DNA from 3 places in the Robertmurraya mesotrionivorans genome. Region 3 is predicted to be linked to each of the others. Evidence: riboswitches for the same ligand, from Rfam matches in the RefSeq annotation. Region 3 holds a riboswitch; each other region holds the start of a gene.
What was found. A riboswitch is a leader RNA that binds a small molecule or an ion and turns the genes downstream of it on or off. The one in region 3 is predicted to bind cobalamin.
Positions count from the first base shown of each region.

Region 1 (4,327 bases), on a different contig from region 3:
CAACTGCGTACAACGGATCAATTCCATCTGTAGATCCGCCAATTTTCGCAGTGGAAGAATTCGGTGCAATCGCCATCAGCCAGCCATTACGAATACCGCTTGTCTTTACTTGTTCCTTTAGCTCACTCCAGCGCTCAGAAGTGTAGTTTCTTCGTTCAAAGTATTTTCCTGTAGCCCACTCAGAAGTCTCAAATTGGCTGAATGATCCTTTTTCTTTTGAAAGCTCCATAGAAGCTCGGATCGTATAATAGGCAATATCTTCATATAGTTCATCGGCAAACTGGACCGCTTCCTCTGATTCCCAATGGATCGATTGTAAGGCCAACAGATGATGCCATCCGAACGTACCTAGCCCGACCGCTCGATATTTTTGATTGGTTAATTCAGCTTGTCCGACCGGAATGGTATTCAGATCAATGACATTGTCTAACATACGCACTTGAATCGCTATTAACCGTTCAAGCTCATTCGCACGATAAGCCTTCGGTAGATTGATAGAAGATAGATTACATACAACAAACTCGCCTGGCTTTCTCACGATGACTAGATTGCCATCTTCATCCTTGTATTCTTTTACAATCGTGGTACTCGACATGTTTTGGGCAATTTCTGTACACAAATTGCTACAGTAGATGGATGTTCTTCCTTCTGCACGCTTGTTCGGATTTTGACGATTTACCTCATCTCGGTAGAACATATAAGGCGTACCTGTTTCAAGCTGAGCCACCATAATTCGGGCCATAATATCCATCGCTCGGTAGGTTTTTCTTGGTAAAAGAGGCTGATTCACGGCTTCTTCGTATTTTTCCGTAAAATACTTTCGATCTTTTTCATCATAAAAGTCTTCAAGACCAAGCGGGTTTCCGTTCTCGTCCTTCCAGCCCATCAGCTGCTTTACTTGGTGTGGACAAAACGTATGCCATTCCCCAACACTTCTGCCGTTTTCATCCTTCTCTTGAAGCTTTTCCATAAATAAATCTGGGATGGTGACTCCTGTAAAAATATCATGAGCCTTTCTTCTCTCATCCCCATTATTGGTCTTTAGTTCAAGGAAGCCATTCATCACGTCTTTGTGGAATACATCTAAGTAGATGGCAACCGCACCTTGTCTTTGACCTAACTGGTCCACACTAACGGCTGTATCATTAATCAGGCGGATCCAAGGTACTACCCCTGAAGACATTCCCTTGAATCTTTTAATATCAGAACCGAGAGCACGAACCTTTCCATAATAGATTCCGATGCCGCCACCTTCCTTACTTAAGCGAGCAATATCCCAGTTATTTAGATAAATACCATCTAGCGAATCATCGACTGTATCAATAAAACATGACGAAAGCTGACCAAAGCTCTTACCGGCATTTGATAGAGTTGGTGTTGCGACTGTCATATATAGATGGCTTAATGCCCAGTACGCCTCTTTTACTAGCTCTACCCTTTTTTCTTTCGACTCGTTCATCATGATAGTCATTGCAATGACTAAGAAGCGTTCTTGAGGGAGTTCGTATACTCTTCTGTCATGATCTCTTGCAAGGTAACGGTCAGCAAATAAAAACAGACCAATATAGTTGAAAAGCTTATCTCTTTCTGGATCGATTGCCCCTGCTAATTGTATAATTTCTTCCTCCGTATACATTTGCAGTAGTTTAGGAGAGTAAATGCCTTTCTCTGTTAACGTGACTAGCAATTCATAAAAATTCCCATATGTATGTGATGAATCATAGTTTCTATTTTGCGAAGCCTGTTTGTAAAGTTCTGTTAAGTATATGCGCGCGGCAACAAATGTCCAATCTGGCTGGTCCATGGCAATGTTATTTAAGGAGTAAAACAAAGCTTGTTGGCTCACATCTTTTTTAGCTACCTCTAATTCATTTACCATTCTAGTCATGTCAGATGTATCAAGCTGATAGGTTACAGAACACTCTTCAATTGCTTTTAACACTGACTTATATTCTTCTTGCAAATCTACTACTGTCATGATCGTCCCTCCTGAAAATAAAAAATCCGCTCAGTAGTCCTTGAGCGGATGAAACGATTTCAGCAAAAGACAAAAAGGCATTGATCTGATTTTGTCTTCTGTCGCCATCGTCTCATCTTCCCAATCCCCGAGAAAGTTGAAACATCTTAAGTAAGATAGGTCTCCTGACTTATGCTTCACTCTACTTTGAACCCTTCCCATCTAGGCACCTACATCGGTAAGCAATCTACACAGTGGTCTGTTCATTTTGTCAGCATTTACAGTTGCGGGGGCAGCTCTGGTCTCTCACCAGATTCCCAATTAAGCCGTACGGCATCTAATCTTAAGGCAAACAACACAATATATAGTTAAGTTTTCACATTTATATATCTATATCTAGATATTACAAATTTAATAGTAACGGTAGTTTAGTAGATTAGCAAGTAGAAAATGTTTGTTTTGGTAAAATATTGTTGTTGACTTTAGGAGGTGAAGGAGAGAATTGTTGTTTTTATAGGGATGGTAGATTTTTAAATATTTTTTAATAAATCGTGTGAAAATTACAGCTAAACTTAATTTTTTTATTGATTTTCTTCGGGGATTAGTAGATTTTTTACTCTATTTTTGGATTTTTTACCGATTTTAATAATTTATTTGCGATCCGAAGAATTTACTTGCGATTTCCGAATTTTATTTGCGATTCGAAAAATTTATTTGCGATTCCCAGATTTTATTTGCGATTCGAAAAATTTATTTGCTATTCCCGGACTTTATTTGCCATCCGAAATTTCGCCGCCTCCGATTCCCATTTTCCTCAGGCTCCCTCTATAAAAAAAGATGAACATCGCCCCATGCAAATGTTCATCTCCTTAATCTAAATATTCTCCTGCCTCAATACCTCAATAATATTATCCTTCTTCACTTTCGCGATGGAATACAGCATGGCTGATCCGACAATTACAAATACCGAGACAAAGCAAATCCCAAGACTAAGCCACGGAATCCAAAACGGGTACGTAAAACTATTCATAGTCCCTTTATAAATGAGGAACATGATACCCATACTGATCGGTAACCCATACAGCAGTGCTTTTAATCCATAGAAAATACTTTCATAGCTAATCATTTTATTAAAGCCTTTTGCAGTCATTCCCACTGATTTCAACATCGCAAATTCCCGCTTCCTTAAGGAAATACTAGTGGAAATCGTATTGAATATATTAGCTATTGAAATAGCCGTAATGAGTACAATGAAACCATACGTAAAAATAGACAATAGCATCACTAACTGTTCTTCCCGCTGTCTACTTTGGTACACATTATAAATATAAAGATTCGTTTCCTTCATATCCTCGATTTCTTGCTGTGTCTTCAATGGATCATCTGACATTAAAAAGAGTTCAGTCTGTAGATTATCGGCTAATTTCTCATTCACCAATTGATCAATGACTTGATCAGAAACAATAATATTTAGACCACCCACTCCTGATGAGTATACTCCCATTGGCAACTGATCGGTCAATCCAGCTACCTCAAGATGTTTCTCTAAAGGCATTATCTCACCAGTGTCAAAATCTTGGGAAAGCAGTTCTACCTTCTCACCGACTGACGTTTTTATGCTCTTGGTTTCTATAAACTTACCTGTTTTCCCATCTTGATAAGAAATAGTGTCAACAATAATACCCGAAATATGATTTGCATCAGTCAACCGACTAACATCTACCCCTACCTGATCAGCATATTCTTTTAGGCTTTTTTCATCGAGACCAATTAGACTGAGATAGTACGTAGCCTTCCCATCCTCAATCCCCATTGTTTCTACTAATTCGTCTGGAATCTTTTCTTTCTCGACTAACGTAGCTAGATCCAGCCTTCTCATCGTACTAGAGTTGGTTACATCAGGGAGTGTCCGAATATTTTCAAAAAGCACTTCCACATTAGATATGGATGCTTCCGAAGCTCCAATCTGAATATCATAGTTAATCCCATCCTGAGATAGTAATAAAGACTTTTTTAAACTATCGGTAAAAAACGAAACGGATAAAAATAAGACAATACTGATAACAAGTGAAAAAACAGTCACCCGGTATCTACCCTTGTTCCGCTTTAAATTTTTCAGCCCGATTTCTGCTTCCACTCCAAACATTCGACGAATGAATTTTGATGTCTTTACGGTTTTACCAGTAAGCTTGATATCTGCTGTTTGACGAATGGCATCGATAGCTGTTATTTTAGAAGCCTTTCTCGCCGGTATAAACGTAGAGATAAAGATGGTCAGCATTGATACAAGGCAAGCACCTATGATGGAATACGCTGTGATCGTTAATTCTAGAGATACCGAAACACCAAGCGCCCCTTCAAGAAACTGAT
Region 1 covers NZ_JBPCCH010000015.1:71,383-75,709, reverse strand. Annotated here, with positions in the region: gene ACRX5O_RS19065 (ribonucleoside-diphosphate reductase subunit alpha) at 1-1,978, opposite strand, end outside; cobalamin riboswitch at 2,117-2,313, opposite strand; gene ACRX5O_RS19060 (ABC transporter permease) at 2,832-4,327, opposite strand, start outside.
Region 1: linked by a shared signal. The riboswitch ahead of ACRX5O_RS19065 (ribonucleoside-diphosphate reductase subunit alpha) and the one ahead of ACRX5O_RS04995 ((2Fe-2S) ferredoxin domain-containing protein) in region 3 are both predicted to bind cobalamin.

Region 2 (4,327 bases), on a different contig from region 3:
GTGTCAGACACCCTTCGTGGACAAATCGGCCTGATTTGTCCGTGTGGGGTGGACACTCGTGGTTTTATTGAGACTGATAGTATGTAACTAGTTCTTTAAGCTGGGATAGCATACGTTGTGTCTCCTTCTCTTCAATATTACTAATAGGAGAGATTTGAACCCAGTTATTGTGTTTCAAATACGCACTTTCATAGTGTAGTAAATAGCCATTCATCTCCATATCCTCTCCGATAAAGGTAGAGGGTATTTTTGTTGGGAATGGAATGGTCATAATGGTCGGACAGGAATGTTCTATCTTAGATAAGACATGGATGCCATGAGATTCGAGATTCTCCCGAATATACAGATATTGACGACCAATTCTTTCAAAAGGCTGTTCCTCTTCATAGGCTTCTAGTGACTGGTGAAGAGCGGAGATGAGATTTGATGAGTGTGTAAATGGGACTCCGTCGTTCTCTATATACCATCCGAGATCAAGATAGCCGGGAATCGTTTCATCTTTTTTCATGTAATGCTGGTGAAACACAATGGAAAGACCTGAATACGAGCCCAGTGCTTTACCGCTAACTCCTGAAGCAAGATAGATATTTGAGAGATTTATTGGCCTAGCCCCTATGGAACTAATAGCATCAAGGCAGATTTTTATACTCTTTTCCATGCAGGCTTTTTGCATATCATCCAAGGAGTTTAGAACACCAGTCGATGTTTCACAATGTGTGAACCAGATCCACTCAGGGTTATGCTTGTTAATGACCTCTTTTATTTCTTGCAGAGTAAATGATGTCCCCCAAGGTATTTCGTAACTTTCAAAAGATAAACCAGCACGGATGGCGTGACCTTGCAGTCGCTTTCCAAACTCCCCGTTAATAAAAATGACTCCGTTTGAAAGTTTTTTCAGCTGCATGGCGATGACTTCATTCGCCAACGTTCCAGACCCAAGAAGAAGCTGACAATTCGCAGCTTTGGTTAATCTCAAAAGTTTTTCTTTGACAGAGTTAAATAATGTTAGAAAGGCTTTAGAGCGATGAGAAATGGGTGGACTCATAAGTGCTTTTGTAACATCATCTGCTACCATAATAGGTCCGGGCATAAACCGGCTAGAAGAAATCCCTATGCGTGAAGAGACTTGTTTTTCAAAGGTGTCTCTTGTGATATACATGGGATGAAATTGTGCATCTTCTGTTCCAACTGGATCATGAAACACTGTGAAACCGAGTTGTGTATAAAGTTTGGTTTGTCTGGTGGTTCCCGATATAACCGCTGCGTCGTATCCTTGTTTGATACAGTAGTTGGCTAATAATTGTGAAAGTCCTAGAAACACTCTGCCGTTCCGATTTTTTGCATCAACAGCGAGGAGGCGAATTTCGCATAATAGATGAGCTTGAAAGGGAAGATGATCTTCTACAGGACCAATCTTTTTATCAATGGAAAAAGGTCGCTTATCTCGAACGGCAATCATTCCAATTAGTTGTTTGTTCTTTAGACAGATAAGGTACGTATTTTCAGCGTGAAAAGGGTCAACTCTTCTCTCTGTATCAGACTTTGGATGCTGTGGAATCTCTTCGACAAATGTACGATAATTTAGTTTGTGAATTTGCTCCATTTCTTCTTCGCTTCTTGCAATTTTGAAAAGCAAGCCCATTTGGTTTCCCCCTATACTCTTTCTTTAATATTTGTTCGATGAGCAAAAAGAATAGTGATTACTGTGAGTGCGATCATTCCGACGGAAGTGTATGTATAAGACTCAATAAAGAAATAGACCGGAAGAATGCATAGGCTTAGTAGACCAGCCATAGTAAAGCTGCGGAACAAGGAATATGTGATCGCGAAGCTAACGAGAATGACAAGTGTTACCGTCGGTTCAAAAGCAATGATTCCTCCGAGGAAGCTAGAGATCCCTTTTCCTCCCTTAAAGGAAAGGGTGATGGGCCAAATATGTCCTATAAGGACAAATAAAAATCCAACTAATTGAATCTCCTCTGAAAAGCCTAGCATTCTACCAAGAAGGATAACTGCCGCCCCTTTAGACGCATCACCTAAAAAGGTAGCGACAAAGGCCGACTTATTTAAATTTCGCCCGATATTACGGGCACCCACGTTTCCACTGCCTACCTTCCGAATATCAATCTTTCCAAACAATCTTCCAATAATGTATCCAAACATGATGCATCCAATGAAGTAGGAAAGGAAGAAATAGCCCACTACTACCATAGAACATGACCTCCACGCTATGTTGTATATATTCCATATTATGCTAAGCAAAACCTCTTCACAATAAGAAGTTACTGTCCACCCCAGGAGGACAAAAAGGCACGAAGTGTCCACGAGCGGTGACGGACACCCTCCGTGGACATTTTGCCCGATTTTGTCCACGAAGGGTGTCTGTCACCATTTTGTTAAAAAGGGGTTGCGTTTGTGGGGCTTTGTTAGTGTATAATCAGACGTAGCAGAAAATTTCATAATTCGACTAGTAGTAGGTGTCTTCATACTGAAGACTTAAAAAGGAAGTTGGTGAAATTCCAACGCGGTCCCGCCACTGTAAATGGGAGCAAGCTGCAAGTAATACCACTGTACGTAAAAGTATGGGAAGGTGCAGCAAGCAATGACCATAAGCCAGGAGACTCGCCTATTGCTATGCACCGAATTTCCTACGAGGATAGGAGTGGTGTGGCAGACCGTTACCTATTATTTGATTTCTATTTAGTGTAAAACGTCTATCATACCAGCATCTTCCTGCCTTTGTAGGAAGATGCTTTTTATTTTTTACATAACACAGGGGGAAAGAAAATGCGCCAAAAGTTTTACGCACTATTTGCAATACTCGTACTATCACTAGGAATTCTTGCTGGTTGTGGGAGCGCAACTGAAAAGGCAGAAGATAACCAAAACACAGAAGGTCAAACGGAACAAAGTGAACAACAAGCAGCCTTCCCACTTACACTTACTGATGCATTAGACAATGAAGTGGTTATAGAAGAAGAGCCAAAGACCATTGTTTCTTTAATTCCAAGTAACACAGAAATCGTGTATGAATTAGGTTTAGGTGAGAAGGTAGTTGGGATCTCTGATTATGATAACTATCCAGAAGAAACGGCTAATGTTGAAAAAGTCGGTGGCATGGAATTTAATGTGGAAAAAATCGTTTCATTAAATCCTGATATTGTTTTAGCACATGAATCTTCAGCTTTATCTGCAGAAGCGGGACTTACTCAATTAAAAGATGCTGGAATCACAGTATTTGTTGTCAACGACGCAGTGAATTTTGAGGAAGTGTACGAAACAATCAACCTAATCGGACAAATGACAGGAACAACAGAAGAAGCAGAAGCGCTAACAGCTGCTATGAAGGCAAAGCTTGACGAAATTAAGGAAAAAGCTGCAACTGTAACCGAAAAGAAAAAAGTGTTTGTTGAAGTTTCACCAGCACCAGACATTTACACACCAGGGAAGAACACATTCATGGATATTATGCTTCAAGTGATCAATGCTGAAAATGCAGCAGGAGATCTAGATGGTTGGGCGAGCATCGACCAAGAATCGATTGTTGAGAGAAATCCAGATGTAATCATCACTACGTACGGCTACTACTCCGAAGATCCTGTAGGTCAAGTAACTTCTAGAGAAGGCTGGGCAGATATGACTGCCGTGAAAAATAAGCAGGTTGTAGATGTTCATTCTGATCTGGTAACACGACCTGGGCCAAGGCTCGTTGAAGGGGTAGAGGAACTTGCAAAAGCCGTATATCCGGAAGTATTTAATAACTAATCGATTAGCAGCATACACAATGGGAGCCTCGTTTCTCCTGTTAGCTATTGTACTAGGCATTTCACTAGGAACTGTGAAAGTTCCTATCTTAAGTACGATTCAAATATTACTTGCACAACTTTTTCCGTTTGTTTCACTAGATGGAATTGACCAAATGCATGTAAATATCGTTTCGAATATTCGCCTGCCAAGAGTTATCTTAGCAGGACTTGTTGGAGCGGCTCTAGCAATTGCTGGAGCTGCCTTTCAAGGTTTACTTAGAAATCCACTTGCAGACCCCTATACATTAGGAGTTTCCTCTGGTGCTTCAGTTGGAGCAGTTGTTACTTTGTTTTTTCAGCTGTCGCTTCCAGTCATTGGGGCATTCACACTTCCTGTTCTTAGTATTTTGTTTTCTTTTATAACTATTTTCCTCGTATTAGGTTTCGCGCAAAAAATAGAGCGCTCCATGCGAGTGGAGACGATTATCTTAACAGGAATCATTTTTAGTTCCTTTCTCGGAGCCCTTATCTCCCTAATGATTGCCTTAACAGGTGAGGAGTTACGTCAGATTATTGGTTGG
Region 2 covers NZ_JBPCCH010000014.1:7,046-11,372, reverse strand. Annotated here, with positions in the region: gene ACRX5O_RS18330 (aminotransferase class V-fold PLP-dependent enzyme) at 65-1,642, opposite strand; gene ACRX5O_RS18325 (glycerol-3-phosphate acyltransferase) at 1,654-2,211, opposite strand; cobalamin riboswitch at 2,459-2,644, shown strand; gene ACRX5O_RS18320 (ABC transporter substrate-binding protein) at 2,788-3,765, shown strand; gene ACRX5O_RS18315 (FecCD family ABC transporter permease) at 3,728-4,327, shown strand, end outside.
Region 2: linked by a shared signal. The riboswitch ahead of ACRX5O_RS18320 (ABC transporter substrate-binding protein) and the one ahead of ACRX5O_RS04995 ((2Fe-2S) ferredoxin domain-containing protein) in region 3 are both predicted to bind cobalamin.

Region 3 (4,327 bases):
CTTGACCGTCTAGTAATCCTTCAATCAGTTCCACATACGTTTTATAGCCAATGATCATATCACTTTCTTGTAGAGCTTTTTTTGCCCGGTCCGTTATATGCTCCTCACTTCCGGGACCAAAACCGATGACTAACAGCTTTCCTTTCAATTACGCTCCTCCTTTCATTAGTTCCACCATCATAAAAATTCCGAGTACTAGGCTATAGGCGCCTGTTACCGTGCCTAATAGTAAAAACAGCTTGTCTTTCACTCTAGCTTTCATAAATCCCCATGATAAACAGAATGTAATTCCTATCGTAGCGATGAGTAACCCAATGACAAATAAAGTCAGTTGAATAAGGGCGACGGTTAAATTATCAAGCCCTATCGCATTAGAAATAATCGCGATTTGCGTAGGGCTTTCTACACCAATGCCGTGAAGAATGCCAATAATAAACGCTCCAATGGCACCGAGCTTTGTAGGTGATAGTTGATTCGTTTTTGTTCCTGATGTCACCTTACTAGCGATGTTGCTGAAAAACTCAACGACAATTCTTAGTCGACTTTTATACTCGTAATCTTTCTTTTGTTGAAAAATTGACCAAATAATAAACATTCCGAGCAAAATAAGGGTGAAGCTAACGAGCATTTCTAGTATTTGCTTCGTTGTATCTGGAAGGTGTAAACCAATATAAATAAATAACACTCCAATAACCATTACAATCATTCCGTGCCCAATCGCATACATCACACCAAGAGTAAGTTGTTTCTTCTTTTGCTGCTCACTGCCAACCATGTCGGCAATCGCTGCTACATGATCTCCGTCGATCCCATGCCTCATGCCAATAAAAACAGCAAGCAGAGCAAACATGATAAATTCCATAGGTTATACCTCTTCTTTCACTTTTTTCGAAATTCCCTCAATACTATCTGAGTTTTCAGGTGCTACGAAGCCTTCCTGGTTGTATGTATAAATAACGGATTCTTTTAGTATCTTTCCTTGTCCGATATGACTCCGAACGATTTCTCGTCCCATGTCCTCTGTAAGTGCTTTATACCAGGTGCCTTCTGGATACACGATGGTGACACAAGCATCCTTGCATCTTCCATTACATCTCGTTCTTGTTGTATGTACTTCGTCGTCTAACTCCAACTGTGTAATTTCATCACGAATCGCTTGCGTTACTTCTTCTCCCCCTTTTCTCATGCAACTACTTCCATTGCAAATCAAGATGTGATGCTTTGTCCCCTTTAAATTCCATGTTGTCATGTTTTCCACTCCCTTAAATTTATCTAATAAAAAAAGCACCCCTACAAATAGAGGTGCATAAGAACATACGGAAGGTATATCTTCTACACATCTACCTATAGTCCCGTAGGTATGTGACACACTTTATAGGAAGGTCTCCTGGCTTTGGTTCCTTGCTTTTGTTACGTCTTCCCGATTTTACTCAGTGACCATTTGTAACAAAGCTCCCCAATACAGTGGCGGGTACCGCGACGGCTTTTCACCGTGCTTCCCTTTTAAGCAAAAGATTTTTCTTTTGCACCTATTAAGTAAACTATGAAGTTATCAACCCAAAGAAAGATTTCCATAAAAAAATCCGCTCACAGGAATGAACGGATGAAACGAAAGCATGAAAAGACAAACAGAAATACGGTCCCTTCTCACCATCGAAACACCTTCTCTATTCCCGGAGAAACTGAAACGTTTAAAAGTAAGACAGGTTTCCTGACTCGTGCTTCTTCCTACTCTAAGACCTTCCCATATTCATACGAATCACATATGTACACAGTGGTATTCTTATTTCGTCCACACTTACAGTTGCGGGTACAGCTCTGGATTTTAACCAGATTCCCTATTAAGCCATCTTGGCATCTTAACTTTTTGGAAAACTATTCAATTAAGTTAGATTCTATATTAGATGAATATTTCTTATTTTTCAACTACTTATATAACGAACACGACAGATTTCCTACTGAAACGGAACCCACATGGCGTTCTAAGTATTAGATGTTTTTATTAATTTAACTTCATACACATGCTCGTAATTTAGTAATTTGAATGATATCTTTAAAAGAAAAGACGCTACCCTTTTTGGATAGCGTCTAGATATTATACTGAGATTTTCCCAGGTTCTTCGATAGCTGGTTTTACGACGGAAGCCTTTCGTACGAAAAGAAAATACGAAAGAAAAGCTAAAAAGCTAGCACCAAAGATTATGGATCCCATCGGAATGGCAGAATTCTCTCCTGCAATGCCTACAAGTGGTGATGAAATAGAGCCTAGGATAAATGGTAGTAACCCTAGTAAGGCCGACGCGCTACCTGCAATATGCCCTTGTGACTCCATGGCAAGTGAAAACGATGTAGTTCCAATAATCCCGATCGAGGCAACGAAGAAGAAGATAGGAATAACAACCGCAATTAAAGGAGCCTTTAGTAATAACGCAACAAGAAGAATGGCACCTGATACATTTGAAATGGTCAGACCTATGACTAAAAATGTCTTTTCAGATATTACGTCTACGAACTTCCCTACTGCCTGACTTCCAAGAATCAAGCCAATTCCGTTCAAACCAAATAATAAGCTGAATACTTGTGGTGAAACTCCATAAATATTTTGATACACAAATGGAGTACCAGAAACATAAGCAAAAATTCCGGCCACAATAAATCCTTGTGTAAAGGCATATCCTGTAAACTGACGATCTTTTAATAAAGTTCCAAAGTTCCTAAATGTTTGCCCAATATTACTTGGTACACGCTTCTCTGTTGGAAGTGATTCTTCCAGCTTTGAAAATACGGTAAAAAATAAAACTAGACCGACAACACTTAAAACGACAAATACTCCCGTCCAATTCGTAAAGGCTAGAATCGCGCCACCTGCAACAGGAGCGATAATTGGACCTAGATTACTTACTAATGTTAATAACGCAAAAAACTTCGTTAATTCTCTTCCGCTAAACTTATCACGAACGACCGCTCTCGATATAACGATCCCGCCTGCTGCTGAAAAGCCTTGCAAGAAACGAGCAGCAATAAAGAAATAAATATTCGGAGCAAATGCACAAATGGCAGAGGCAACTAAATACATAATAAGGAATATTAATAGTGGTTTTTTCCGTCCCTGCACATCACTCATTGGACCGATAATCAATTGCCCCAGTCCTAAGCCCAACAAACAAGAAGTTAAACTAATTTGTACGAAGGATGCCGTTGTACCGAACTCTTCTACAATAGTCGGAAAAGAAGGCAAATACATATCGATGGTAAACGGACCTAAGATCGCCAGAGACCCTAGAAGCAATGCCAGCTGTAAACGCTTTGTACCTGTTAAATTGTTCAAGTTCCTCTCGCCTTTCATTTAAAAATAAAGATTCATAATTTCCTAAGATTGTAACTTTACCATTCTATAACATTGCATTGCTAAAGTAAATTGTTTCGGTCGTTGAAATATATAATAATTTTGTGGTTTTATTCAATAAGATTTGTATGCGTTTACATTGAAATGATAAGAGGTATTGTTCCTTGTTTTGTGGTGGGATCTAGTTTGGGTCAATAGCTGAAGCGTTTCGTTTATCGATCTAAAAGAAAAAAGGATATGTTCCTTTTGAACATATCCTTTATTGATTAAATAAGCTCTACTATTCTCTCATAAGTCTCCATAAACACATCTAAGTCTGGGTCTTCCCCTTTTTTCTTTACCACATTAAAATTGGAAAGTTCAAAATGATGGGTTGGCTGAACCTCGTGCCTTGCGAGGCAGTTTTTCGTGCAGGCCAACGGACAGCCATCAATGGCGATGATCTCCCTGCCCGATTTTGCCGTTTTTACTAGTGGTTTTACATCTCCCCCCACACCGGCAATGCACGACATTTCAGCAATGTCCTCCCGATCCATTTTGATTGCGATTAAGTTTGCGGTTTGTGCGGCTGAAGAACAGCCTGAGCATGAATATACCAACGGCAAATGTTTTCTTTTCAACAGAATTCCTCCTTTACAGTCCTTTTTTCAAACTGTTCTGATTTTTATTTACTGTAAAGGAAATGTTTGTTGGATTCTGTGAAAAATGTTACTTTTATTATGCTAATTTAATAGGGATTCGGATAAATTTGATATAAAAACTATGAATTTTTCTGTCAAAAGCTATTTGATAATTAAGTTTTTGATAAGATATTTGCAATTCTATTGTTATACTTGCGATTTTTGAGATTTATTTGCTATTCCAAAAATATATTTGCTATTCTAGAAATATTTTTGCGATTCTCAAGTTTTTCTTGCGATTATTATGATTTATTTGCTATTTTGCTCCATTACTTGCGTTTCCAACAAAAGAAAAAAGATC
Region 3 covers NZ_JBPCCH010000002.1:181,830-186,156, forward strand. Annotated here, with positions in the region: gene cobJ (precorrin-3B C(17)-methyltransferase) at 1-148, opposite strand, end outside; gene ACRX5O_RS04990 (HoxN/HupN/NixA family nickel/cobalt transporter) at 149-862, opposite strand; gene ACRX5O_RS04995 ((2Fe-2S) ferredoxin domain-containing protein) at 866-1,249, opposite strand; cobalamin riboswitch at 1,361-1,548, opposite strand; cobalamin riboswitch at 1,685-1,877, opposite strand; gene ACRX5O_RS05000 (multidrug effflux MFS transporter) at 2,096-3,328, opposite strand; gene ACRX5O_RS05005 (putative zinc-binding protein) at 3,613-3,966, opposite strand.